Regions from separate parts of the Buttiauxella ferragutiae genome, predicted to be linked through region 4. Evidence: predicted binding sites of a transcription regulator. Region 4 holds the regulator's gene; each other region holds the start of a gene.
The links. Region 4 encodes CRP, which controls carbon source genes, mostly activating them, when cyclic AMP is high. Its sites were predicted from a motif close to ATGTGANNNNNNTCACAT; they were not measured.

Region 1: MNO13_RS14595 (glycoside hydrolase family 3 N-terminal domain-containing protein) is a predicted target of CRP. The motif match lies at 1,289-1,306, and genes of this name have one in related genera.
Region 2: focA (formate transporter FocA) is a predicted target of CRP. The motif match lies at 1,399-1,416, and genes of this name have one in related genera.
Region 3: MNO13_RS01035 (PTS mannitol transporter subunit IICBA) is a predicted target of CRP. The motif match lies at 1,135-1,152, and genes of this name have one in related genera.

The regions. Positions count from the first base shown of each region.
Region 1 covers NZ_CP093332.1:3,170,543-3,173,758, forward strand. Annotated here, with positions in the region: gene MNO13_RS14595 (glycoside hydrolase family 3 N-terminal domain-containing protein) at 1-1,172, opposite strand, end outside; gene MNO13_RS14600 (glycoside-pentoside-hexuronide (GPH):cation symporter) at 1,485-2,882, shown strand; gene ppsA (phosphoenolpyruvate synthase) at 3,034-3,216, opposite strand, start outside.
Region 2 covers NZ_CP093332.1:3,607,157-3,610,372, reverse strand. Annotated here, with positions in the region: gene pflB (formate C-acetyltransferase) at 1-429, opposite strand, end outside; gene focA (formate transporter FocA) at 483-1,340, opposite strand; gene ycaO (30S ribosomal protein S12 methylthiotransferase accessory factor YcaO) at 1,747-3,216, opposite strand, start outside.
Region 3 covers NZ_CP093332.1:240,624-243,839, forward strand. Annotated here, with positions in the region: gene selA (L-seryl-tRNA(Sec) selenium transferase) at 1-130, opposite strand, end outside; gene MNO13_RS01030 (glutathione S-transferase) at 201-809, opposite strand; gene MNO13_RS01035 (PTS mannitol transporter subunit IICBA) at 1,294-3,213, shown strand.
Region 4 covers NZ_CP093332.1:389,419-392,634, reverse strand. Annotated here, with positions in the region: gene MNO13_RS01700 (phosphoribulokinase) at 1-759, shown strand, start outside; gene MNO13_RS01695 (OsmC family protein) at 777-1,181, opposite strand; gene crp (cAMP-activated global transcriptional regulator CRP) at 1,495-2,127, shown strand; gene MNO13_RS01685 (YccS/YhfK family putative transporter) at 2,219-3,216, shown strand, end outside.

The DNA.
Region 1 (3,216 bases), 2.5 Mb from region 4:
GTGGCGACTTCCCGAGCGATATTTTTTGTCGATTCACTTTGCAATACGACGCCGTTTTCATCGCGATAAGGCTGTTCAAATAACCCGAGGCGGAATTTCTCTTTCAACACGCGAGCGACAATCTCATCCACTTTTTCCATGGTGATTAAACCACGCTCGACGGCTTGGGCCAGATGGCGCGCGCAGTCATCTTTTGGTAGTTCCACATCCAGCCCGGCATTAAATGCCAGCGCCGCAGATTCTGCCGCATCGTGCGAAATACCGTGATGCTGATGCAGCAAACTCACGCCGCCATAATCAGCAACAATCAGCCCATCAAAGCCCCATTGTTCACGCAACACGGTGGTCAGTAAGAATTCATCCGAGTGGCCTGGCTGGTTATCAATATCGTGATAAGCAGGCATCACCGAGCCCGCATTTGCCAGTTTTACCGCCATTTCGAACGGCAGCAGGAAGGTATCGTTTAATTCGCAAAAACCAAGATGGACAGGGGCATGGTTGCGCGCGCCTTCGCTAAATGAATGGCCGACGTAATGTTTTAGCGTTGCCAACAAGTCGCGATTTTTGCCCTGTAAGCCTTTGACATAGTGTGTGGCCATCATGCCCACCAGCCACGGATCCTCACCGAATGTCTCTTCGGTGCGCCCCCAACGCACATCGCGTGACACATCCAGCACTGGCGCAAGTCCCTGATGGCAACCGGTCGAGCGGGCTTCTTCGCCAATCGCTGCCGCCGCACGTTCGATAAGATCAACATCCCAGGTGGAGCCGTAGTTGAGTGATGACGGGAACAGCGTGGCATCTTTGCACAGCAACCCGACTAAACACTCTTCGTGAAACAGGGCCGGAATGCCCAGCCGAGTCTCTTCAATCAGGGTTTTCTGCAAGCGATTAGCCGCACGGACACCCTCTTTAGCATCGACAATGTGGGTGCCTAACGGGCGGGTAATTTGCCCGACGCCCAGTTTCAGACGCTCGCCAAGTGCTGCTTGCTCGGTTACGCCAGCAAACTCATCGCTTAAATCGGTCCGTTCACGGTGATGGCCGTCGCTGGATAAAATCAGCCAATACGCGTGCATTTGGGCGAATTTTTCTTCGGCAGTCATACGTGAAAGCAGATCGCTGACACGTTCATGAATCGGGCGATGAGCTTGCTTATAAATGGCAGACATAGTGTTCCCCTTTCGAGTTCAGCGGTTTGCGAAAGTATCAATATGAGTGATGACTGAAGAGGCAAACAATTGTCAGAATAACCCGCAAGATTACGTTTTTTGGTTTTTAGCCATAAGTGTGACGTAATTCAAAAATATGCCAGAAAAATGAGGCTTTCAGGACGAAGCCGAGGCGATAAGAGATAACCCCGTCACATTTGATAAGAAACATAAAACACAAATGAAAAATTACAATACTCCTGCTCAGATTCACAATTTATAACTAGTGCTATCCGCGAGGTCTATATTCCGGCTCTTAATAAAGGTGAATACATGTCGGTGCTTACAGAAAAAATTACCAACAAAGAAAAAATGGGTTTTGGACTAGGTGATGCGGCAAGTCACATCGTGTTTGATTCTTCGGTCGCCATTCTGGCTTATTTTTATACCAATATTTATGGTTTGCCCCCGGCGGTAATGGGGACATTATTTTTAGTCGTCCGGGTACTGGATGCTATTACCGATCCTATCATGGGTGCGATTGCTGACCAGACCAAAACCCGTTGGGGGAGATTCCGCCCCTGGTTATTGATTATTTGTGTTCCTTTCGCCGTCAGTTGTGTGCTGGTTTATTCAACACCTGATTTCTCGCAGACCGGTAAAATTGTTTACGCCGTTCTGGCTTATATATTCATGACAATAATGTATACCGCAATAAATATTCCTTATTGCTCTTTAGGTGCGGCGATTACGTCGGATCCACAAGAAAACCTGTCCCTGCAATCCTGGCGTTTTGCCATTGCGCCAATTGGTGGTGCGATGGGTACAGCGTTGATTCTGCCACTGGCTGATTTTATTTCGCCGGGTGACAGAGCCGTTGGCATGCAGTGGGCAATGGGGATCTTCGGTGTGATTGGCTGCCTGATGTTCCTGGTGTGCTTTGCCACCACCCGTGAACGTATTACGCCGGTCAAAGAAGAAAACCTGAATATCCTGCGCGACGTGAAAATCTTATTAAAGAACGACCAATGGCGTATTCTGTCGGTTTATAACCTTGCGATGTTGTGTGGTGTCGTGGTACGTGGCAGCCTGCTGGTCTATTTCGTGCAATATATCCTTCATCAAGGCAGTGGCATTATTTCGATGTTTATGCTGGCAACGACTATCGCGGCGGTATTTGGTAGCCTGTTTGCTAAACAATTGGGTAGCTGGATGTGTAAGATCCGCGCCTCAATATGGGTAAACGTGCTTAGTGCGGTGATCGGGTTATTATTCCTGGTGTTACCAACCGAATATTGGATACCGGCTTTCCTGGTGCATATCGTGCTTAATATCCTGCAAGGTATTAATGCTCCACTGCAATGGTCAATGATTACCGATGCTAATAACTATGGTGAATGGAAAACCCAACGCCGTATTACCGGTATGAACGTTGCGGCAAATATCTTCATCATTAAATTGGGTGTAGCGATTGGTGGTGCGTTAACCGGTTGGGGTCTTGCGTGGTTTGGTTATCAGGCGGGTGTGGAACAACAATCAGCCGAGGCCGTGCGTGGCGTACTGATTCTGTTTACTGTGTTACCGGCTATTTTCTACTTAATTACCGCTATCTCGATTCGTTATTACAAGTTAACTGAAGATAGAATGAACAGTATTGTGAGCGACCTGCGTGTCGGCAAGTTCCAGAGTGAAAGTGAAGTCACTGGCGTGATGACGCCAAAAGCCTTGTAATAAACGATTGGTAGGTCGGGCAAGCGCAGCGCCCCCGACATAATCGACGACAATGGTGGATGACGCTGGCGCTTAGCCACCCTACAACTTATCCGACCTACAAATATTAAAGGCTCCTCAACAATGAGGAGCCTTTTTAAAAGAAAACGAATTACTTATTCGCTTCTGCCAGACTCAACCAGGTTTGCACCACGGTATCCGGATTCAGAGAAAGACTATCAATCCCCTCCTCCATCAACCACACCGCAAAATCTTCATGGTCAGACGGGCCTTGCCCACAGATACCGACGTATTTACCTTGTTTCTTCGCCGCTTTGATAGCCATCGACAACAG
Region 2 (3,216 bases), 2.1 Mb from region 4:
TTTGCGGTATTCGGTGAAGATCTTTTTAAGCATTGGGTCAAGTTCACGACCATATACTTTGCAAGAACCTTCAACCATTTTGATGCCACCAAACGGAATAATTGCACGTTTCAGTGGAGCATCAGTCTGCAGGCCAACGATAGTTTCGAGGGACTTGTTGATGTAACCAGCATCATGAGAGGTGATGGTGGAAGCGAGGTCAGTATCGAAGTCAACAGGCGCGTGAGTGCGGTTTTCCTGTTTAACGCCTTCCATGACGTTGTCCCACAATGTGGTAGTTGCTTCAGTAGCACCTGCCAGGAAGGACTCGTCACCCTCGTAAGGGGTGTAGTTTTTCTGAATAAAGTCACGCACGTTGACTTCATTCTGCCAGTCACCTTTGGCAAAACCTTCCCAGGCTGTGGCTAACTTCTCATTAAGCTCGGACATTTAACACCTACCTTCTAATGTGGATTTCTTATTCCCTACACGACGGCTAGCACTTAGTGCTTATCACCACCGCGTAGATAAATTACCCAGTACGTCAACCCAACCAGTACGCCGCCACCGATAATGTTCCCAATAGTCACTGGGATCAGGTTATCTGTGATGAAGTTCAATACGGTCAAGTGAGTGAAATTGTCCGGAGACGACCCAACTGCGGTCCAGAATTCCGGGCTTGCAAAGTTGCGTACTACGATACCCAAAGGGATCAAGAACATGTTTGCGATACTGTGCTCAAAACCACTAGCAACAAACATGGCGACCGGGAGAATCATAGCAAACATCTTGTCCATCAAACTGCGACCCGAGTAGCTCATCCAGACAGCCAGACAGACCATCAGGTTAGCCAAAATACCCAGGCACACAGCTTCAATAAAGGTGTGGTGCATTTTATGGTCTGCGGTTTGAAGCACATTCAGACCCCACGCACCGTTTGCTGTCATGTACATACCTGACAACCAAATCAACACCACGAACATCAAAGCACCGAACAGGTTACCGATGTAAACGTTGACCCAGTTCTTCGCGAGTTGACCCCAGGTGATACGGCCACTGGCTTTAGCAACAACAATCAACACGGTAGAAGTGAAGAGGTCGGCACCGCAGACAACGCACAGGATAAGCCCTAAGGAGAAGCAAGTACCGCCAATCAGCTTCGCAATCCCAAACGGAATGGTCGAAGTACCGGTGGTCGCAGTGATGTAAAAGACAAAGGCAATCGAGATGAACATCCCCGCCGTGATCGCTAAATAAAACGTGGTCAGCGGGTGCTTTGTTGCTTTATAGACGCCAGCGTCTTCGGCGACTTTCGCCATAGCGGCTGGGAGCAATAGATCAAAAGGGTTGTCAGCTTTCACACTAACTCTCTCTTATTTAATTCGGCGACGAGATACTAACAAAGCATTATAGAGTAAAATTTGATATGGATCATATCTCGCCAAGCTTATAGGCCTGATAAAAGCAGGTGTTTACCTGATTTTCAGTTTAAGTTATTGATATTTTTAATAAAAATAAAGTTTAAAATTTATAATGTAATTTGATATTTAGCCTCAACGCTCCTGTGTCGGGGTAATTAGAATGGAGTATTTCTATAATTTGGCAACATTATTTGTAGTTTAATATAATAATATTTCACCAATATTTAACTATTGAGTCACAAATGAAATTATTACGCTGCCAATAAAAACACGGGGCAATAAAAATCGCCCCGTAATATAGCGTAAACATTATGGTTTACGCACCTTTGAGTTTAGTTTTGTTACTTTATTTCCAGAAAGCCGCTTTTGCGCGTTGCAGTTTTTCATACGCCGCTAACAACGCCTGATGGGCAGGGAACGCTTTCAAATCGCTATCTACAGCTTGCAGGCCATAGAATGGCGCTTCACCACTCAGAGCAGCACTTGCCGCTTCTACTGTTTCTGCGCCGTACATACGCACGAAGGCATTCAGATATTGCAGCGGTTGGCGGTCTTCTTCCATCGCCAGTAGCAGCAGGGTTTGCAGGCAGCGATAGTAGTTCGCACGCTCAGGGCTGAAAATAGACGCGTTGAATTCCATCGTCCATTCCGTCCAGATAAGCGCTTGTTCGGTGTCACCGCCAGCCAGTGCCAGCATGGCTTTCAATTCACCAATACGCAGCGTATACCAGCCATTGTCTTTACCTGTCGCCAGACCAAGCAGCTCGCGGACACGGGTGAAATCATCGTGGCCTTCTTCATCTAACTGAGAAATCAGATCGAGATAATCTTGCTTCTCCCACTCACTGCCTGGTAATGACAGAATGGTGTCACGCAAGTGATAGCCCATACTGTTGTTAGCCAGCAGCAGATCTTCGGCAGGATAAATATCGGACATACCAGGAACGATGATGCGGCAAGCGTAAACATCAAGATGCTGGTAGTCAGCGATATAAACTTCCTGGTCTTCTGCATTAAAGATTGCCATCAATGTGGCAAATTCTTCTTCTGTGGTTCCAGAGAAGCTCCAGTCAACAAATGGATAGTCGGCATCTTGCTTGAACATATCCCAGGAGATCAGACCGCTGGAGTCGATAAAGTGAGTTTCGAGATTGGCATGCTCGGCAACTTCTTCGTCATCAAAGGTCGGAGGCGTGAAGACATCCAGATCTTTAAGGCCACGCCCCTGCAGCAGTTCAGTCACGGTACGTTCCAGCGCAACACCAAAATCAGGGTGGGCACCGAACGACGCAAAACACGTGCCGTTTGCTGGGTTGAATAACACCACGCAAATAACCGGATATTTGCCGCCTAATGAACCGTCATACGCGAAGATTGGGAATCCTTCAGCTTCCAGAGTGGCGATTGATTCGACCACGCCAGGATAGCGAGCCAGCACTTCCTGCGGGATTTCCGGCAGGCTAATGCTTTCCGCGATAATGCGATTTTTAATGTAACGCTCAAAAACTTCTGAAAGTCCCTGAACACGGGCTTCGTTTGCGGTGTTCCCTGCAGACATCCCATTAGAAACATACAAGTTCCCGATGATGTTCATCGGAATATAGACGGTTTCTTGATCGGATTGACGGGTAAACGGCAGTGCGCAGATGCCGCGCTCTTCATTGCCGGATTGCAGATCAATCAGCATACCTGCGGTGACTTCGTTCTCAGGATCGTAAAACGCGCGCAAACGATCGTCGAGAATGCCTTCCGGCAGTTGCTCATCTTCAGGAATTGGGAACCACTTCTCGTTTGGATAATGCACAAACGGGCCATT
Region 3 (3,216 bases), 150 kb from region 4:
CCAGCATCGTTCGTAAGGTATTAACCACCTGAGAGTGGCCAAAATTGCGCAGTACCTCGCAAAATGAGGCATCACGTAACAGTTTGTCGATGGCAGGAAGTTGGCTGTACAAGGTGCGATGGGTAGTCATAACAAGCCGCAGAGTGGTGAAATTTCGCATTAGTTTACAGGGGGAGTTGGCCCCCTGTCATGGCGGGAGATCATGCTGTTGGCGGTTCTGTCCTGGCAAAACTTTCCCGTTCGAAAAGTTTCTCGACCAGTTTCACCAGATGTGGCCGCTCTACACACCAGCCTGGGGAAACGCGGCGGAAATTGAGATATCCCACTGCACATGCCACCGCAATGGTTGCCACACACAGGTTTTCGGCATTCAGTTTTTTATCTGCGGCGTATTGTTCGAGCAGCGTCAGGCCACGGCTAATTTTTTCCCGTTGGCGGAGCAGTTCGACTTCAGATTGCTGTTCGATTGGGCGCTGGCGTTCGCGTACTGAAACCAGAGCGGCATCCATGATGCCATCGGCAAGGGCCTCCATTTGGCGCATTTGTAATGCGGCTTGAGGCTCACGCGGGATAAGAGTTGGGGCAATATTCAACAGCTCGAGGTATTCCGCAATCACCGGGGAGTCGAACCAGTATTCGCCCTCGTCGGTGACCAGCGCAGGCACTTTGCCCAGCGGATTGTAATGGGGCGTGGTGCTTTCGGATGTCCACGGGTTGTCGTTTACGAATTCAAAAGTGATGCCTTTTTCCAGCAGTATCACCGATATTTTGCGCACATACGGGCTGGTGTAATTACCGATAAGTTTCATTACATCGTCCATTTTTAATCGACAAACGGTAAGTATGGATCAGGATGCATGAAAAAGTAGTGAAGAGTCGCCTGCCGCTGCGCTGTAATTTTATAACAAAATGAAATGACCGCTTTCGCGATGACTGCCCTGGAGAGCAGTAGGAAAATTTCGATGAAGATATTTTGTGATTAATGTCACATATAAATAACAAAGTGATAATCGAGAAATGTGATTTTAATCACACACATGGGTCAATTCAGCGCAAAAAATAGCTGCTGTGTTTTTTTTACACATCAATTATGTGATCAAGATCTCCTGATTATGCTTCGTTACACCCAGTGATGAGTGATCTGCATCACATAAAATCCCGTGTACTGGACAGCTTAACGATTCAGTGCCAGATTCGCCTCACTTAGAGCATCTGGCAGCACTGCTTGCCACCACATTAACAATAAACCTCGGGCTGCTTTTTCAGCACGTGAACACAATAAGGGGTGTGCGTATGTCATCCGATATCAAGATCAGAGTGCAAAGCTTTGGTCGTTTCCTGAGTAACATGGTAATGCCAAACATCGGCGCATTTATCGCCTGGGGTATTATCACGGCGTTATTTATTCCAACTGGTTGGTTGCCAAGCGAGACACTGGCGAAACTGGTTGGCCCGATGATTACTTACCTGCTGCCGTTGCTCATCGGTTTTACCGGTGGTCGCTTAATCGGTGGCGACCGTGGTGGTGTGGTCGGTGCGATCACCACTATGGGTGTTATCGTCGGTGCGGATATGCCGATGTTCCTCGGTGCAATGATTGCCGGTCCTCTGGGTGGTTGGGCAATTAAACATTTTGACGCATGGGTTGATGGCAAGATCAAATCCGGCTTTGAAATGCTGGTGAACAACTTCTCCGCTGGCATCATCGGTATGATTCTGGCGATTCTGGCGTTCATGGGTATCGGCCCTGCGGTTGAAGTCCTGTCCAAAATTCTGGCGGCGGGCGTTAACTTCATGGTTGTCCATGACATGCTGCCGCTGGCGTCTATCTTCGTAGAACCTGCGAAAATCCTGTTCCTGAACAACGCAATCAACCACGGTATCTTCTCGCCGCTGGGTATTCAGCAGTCCCACGAGCTGGGCAAATCAATCTTCTTCCTGATTGAAGCAAACCCTGGCCCTGGTATGGGCGTGCTGATGGCGTACATGTTCTTCGGTCGCGGTAATGCTAAGCAGTCTGCGGGCGGCGCGGCAATCATCCACTTCCTGGGCGGTATCCACGAAATTTACTTCCCATATGTGCTGATGAACCCACGTCTGATCCTCGCCGTTATTCTCGGCGGTATGACTGGCGTGTTTACGCTGACTATTCTGAACGGCGGCCTGGTTTCTCCGGCATCTCCGGGTTCAATACTCGCGATTCTGGCGATGACGCCAAAAGGTGCTTACTTCGCTAACATCGCGGCAATCGTTGCGGCAACAGCCGTGTCCTTCGTGGTTTCTGCCATCTTGCTGAAAACAAGCAAGGTTAAAGAAGAAGACGACATCGAAGCAGCGGCTCGCCGTGTGGAAGAGATGAAAGCTGAATCCAAAGGTGGCGCTACGCCACTGGCGGTCGGTGCTGGTCTGTCTAACGACCTCAGCCACGTACGTAAAATCATCGTAGCGTGCGATGCAGGCATGGGTTCAAGTGCGATGGGTGCGGGTGTGCTGCGTAAGAAAGTCAGCGATGCGGGCCTGAAAAATATCTCCGTGACTAACTGTGCAATCAACAGTTTGCCGGATGACGTTGACCTGGTGATTACGCACCGTGACCTGACCGAACGTGCGATGCGCCAGGTTCCACAGGCACAGCATATTTCCCTGACTAACTTCCTCGACAGCAGCCTGTACTCCAACCTGACCGAGCGTCTGGTGGCCTCTCATAACCTGAGCGAGAAAGAAGTTAAGGTGATGAGCAGCCTGGAAGACAGCTTTGTGCCAAGCGAAGAAGGGTTGTTCCGCCTTGGTGCCGGTAACGTGTTCCTTGGCCTGACTGCGACAACCAAAGAAGAAGCGATTCGCTTTGCCGGTGAGCAACTGGTGAACGGCGGTTACGTACAGCCTGAATATGTTGATGCGATGTTTGAACGCGAAAAACTGACCCCAACTTATCTGGGCGAAGGCATTGCCGTTCCACACGGTACGGTTGAAGCGAAAGACCGCGTCCTGAAAACCGGCGTTGTGTTCTGCCAGTATCCGCATGGTGTTCACTTCGGTGAAGAACCTGATGATATTGCCCGCCTGGTTATCGGTATTGCCGCTCGCAATAACGAACACATCCAGGTTATCACCAGCCTGACCAACGCGCTGGATGATGAGTCAGTGATTGAGCGCCTGGCTAACACCACCAGTGTTCAGGAAGTGCTCGACCTGCTGGCAGGTAAGAAGTAGCAG
Region 4 (3,216 bases):
AGCTTCCATCGTTTCACGCGTCCTGAAATGGATATGGCTATTCGTAAAGCACGCGACTTAGGCCGCCATATCAGTTACTTCGGTCCGGAAGCGAATGACTTCGGCCTGCTGGAACAAACGTTTATCGAGTACGGAAAAACCGGGCAAGGTAAATCGCGTAAGTATCTTCATACCTATGACGAAGCCGTCCCCTGGAACCAAATTCCTGGGACGTTTACACCGTGGCAATCGCTGCCTGAACCGACCGATGTGTTGTTCTATGAAGGATTGCACGGTGGAGTCGTCACCCCACAGCACGATGTGGCGAATGCCGTCGACTTGCTGGTTGGCGTAGTGCCGATTGTCAACCTGGAATGGATTCAAAAACTGGTGCGTGATACCAGCGAACGTGGGCATTCCCGGGAAGCGGTGATGGATTCAGTGGTGCGCTCAATGGACGACTACATCAATTACATCACGCCACAATTTTCACGCACGCACATTAACTTCCAGCGTGTCCCGACTGTCGATACCTCTAACCCGTTTGCTGCACGCGGAATTCCATCGCTGGATGAAAGTTTTGTGGTGATTCATTTTCGCGGGTTGGATGACATCGATTTCCCGTACTTGCTCGCCATGTTGCAAGGCTCATTCATTTCCCACATCAATACAATAGTGGTACCGGGCGGCAAAATGGGGCTGGCGATGGAATTGATCATGACGCCGTTAGTGAAGCGTCTGGCGGAAGGACGAAATATCAATAATCAGGGCGGCGAGTAACCGCCCTGTTTTGCACACTAGCCTTCAATGACTTCGTAGCTGTGCGTGATATTTACGGCTTTTTCCAGCATCAGTGCAACAGAGCAATACTTCTCAGCAGATAAATCAACCGCGCGGGAAACCGCGTTATCTTTTAGCTCTTTGCCTGTCACGATGAAATGCAGATTGATGTGAGTAAAAAGACGAGGAGCTTCTTCGCGACGCTCAGAGGTCAATTTCACTTCGCAGTCGGTGACGTCGTAGCGGCCTTTTTGCAAAATAGAAACCACGTCTATTGCACTGCAACCCCCGGCAGCCATCAGTACCATTTCCATCGGGCTCGGTGCTTTATCGCCAGAATTACCGTCCATCAGAATCTGGTGTCCTGAAGCGGATTCACCAAGGAAAGTTAACCCTTCAACCCATTTCACACGTGCCTGCATGTTGCTTCTCCCATTGAAAAAATTACCTTCCAGAGTACGCGGATGCAGCAAAACTGGCAACGGAAGGCGACCTACGTCATGCTGAAACGAGACAATAGGAGACACCTGCCAAAAGCTATGCTAAAACAATCCGGATGCTACATTGATACATTGACGTAATGCATAGATGCAAAGGACGTCACTAATTACAGGCAGCAAGAATGACTTGCATGCCATCTCCCCAAAGTGGGGAATATTCTAATACTTGCAACGCCAGACAGGATGTTTAGCGTCCTGTCGTTGGTAGCCAGTTATAAACAGAGGATAACCGCGCATGGTGCTTGGCAAACCGCAAACAGACCCGACTCTCGAATGGTTCTTGTCCCATTGCCACATTCATAAGTATCCATCGAAGAGCACACTGATCCACCAGGGTGAAAAAGCAGAGACGCTGTATTACATCGTCAAGGGCTCTGTAGCTGTTCTGATCAAAGATGAAGAGGGCAAGGAAATGATCCTCTCCTATCTGAATCAGGGCGACTTTATTGGTGAGTTAGGGCTGTTCGAAGAAGGCCAGGAACGTAGTGCCTGGGTCCGTGCTAAATCTGCCTGTGAAGTGGCTGAAATTTCCTATAAAAAATTCCGCCAGCTGATCCAGGTAAACCCAGACATTCTGATGCGTCTTTCTTCCCAGATGGCTCGTCGTCTGCAAGTCACTTCTGAGAAAGTCGGTAACCTGGCATTCCTCGATGTGACTGGTCGTATCGCGCAGACACTGTTGAACCTGGCAAAACAGCCTGATGCAATGACTCACCCAGACGGTATGCAGATTAAAATTACCCGTCAGGAAATTGGTCAGATCGTCGGTTGTTCTCGTGAAACTGTCGGTCGTATCTTGAAAATGCTGGAAGATCAGAACCTGATCTCCGCTCACGGCAAAACGATCGTCGTTTACGGCACTCGTTAATTTCCGTTTCAAAAAAGGCGTGTTGCTTTATGGACACGCCTTTTTTTGTCTTTAAAATCCAAACACCTGCAACACAAAGTATGACAAGCATATGTGGAGAAGATTAATCTATCACCCTGAAGTTAACTATGCACTGCGGCAAACGCTGGTGCTGTGCCTTCCTGTGGGGATCGGTTTACTACTGGGGAATTTGCAGTTAGGTCTGCTTTTCTCGTTAGTGCCCGCTTGTTGCAACATTGCTGGTCTGGATACACCCCATAAGCGTTTTTTTAAACGCCTGATTGTTGGCGGCACTCTTTTTGCGACCAGCAGTTTAATCATGCAGCTTTTGCTGCTCTACACCGCGGTCCCATTGCCCATCATTCTTATGGTGATGGCGCTCTTGTTAGGCGTCACCGCTGAAATCAGCGCCCTGCACGCACGTTTGCTTCCGGCATCGCTGATTGCGGCCATCTTTACGCTAAGTATGGCCGGCAATATGCCTATCTGGAAGCCGATGGTGTTATATGTCTCCGGCACGATTTGGTACGGAGTCTTTAACTGGTTTTGGTTCTGGATGTGGCGTGAGCAGCCGCTGCGCGAAACGTTAAGCCTGCTCTATCGCCAATTGGCGGAGTACTGTGAAGCCAAATACGGCATGCTGACACAACATGCTGATCCCGAAACAGCGCTGCCTCCACTGCTGGCTCGCCAGCAAAAAGCCGTAGACCTGATCACCATCTGCTACCAACAGCTGCATATGCTGTCGGCAAATCAGCAGAACGGTTACAAACATTTGTTACGCTCTTTTCAGATAGCGTTAGATTTGCAAGAGCACATCTCCGTCAGTTTGCACCAGCCTGCCGAGGTGCAAAAACTTGTCGCGAAAAGCCATGCAGAAGCGGTTATTCGCTGGAATGCGCAGACCATTGCGGCACGCTTGCGCGTGTTGGCCGATGACATTCTCTACCATCGTTACCCACAGCGTTTTACGATGGAGAAACAAATTGAAGCCCTCGAGAAAATTGCTCGCCAGAATCCGGACAACCCGGTTGGGCAGTTTTGTCATTATCACTTCAGCCGTATCGCCCGCGTGCTGCGCATCCAACG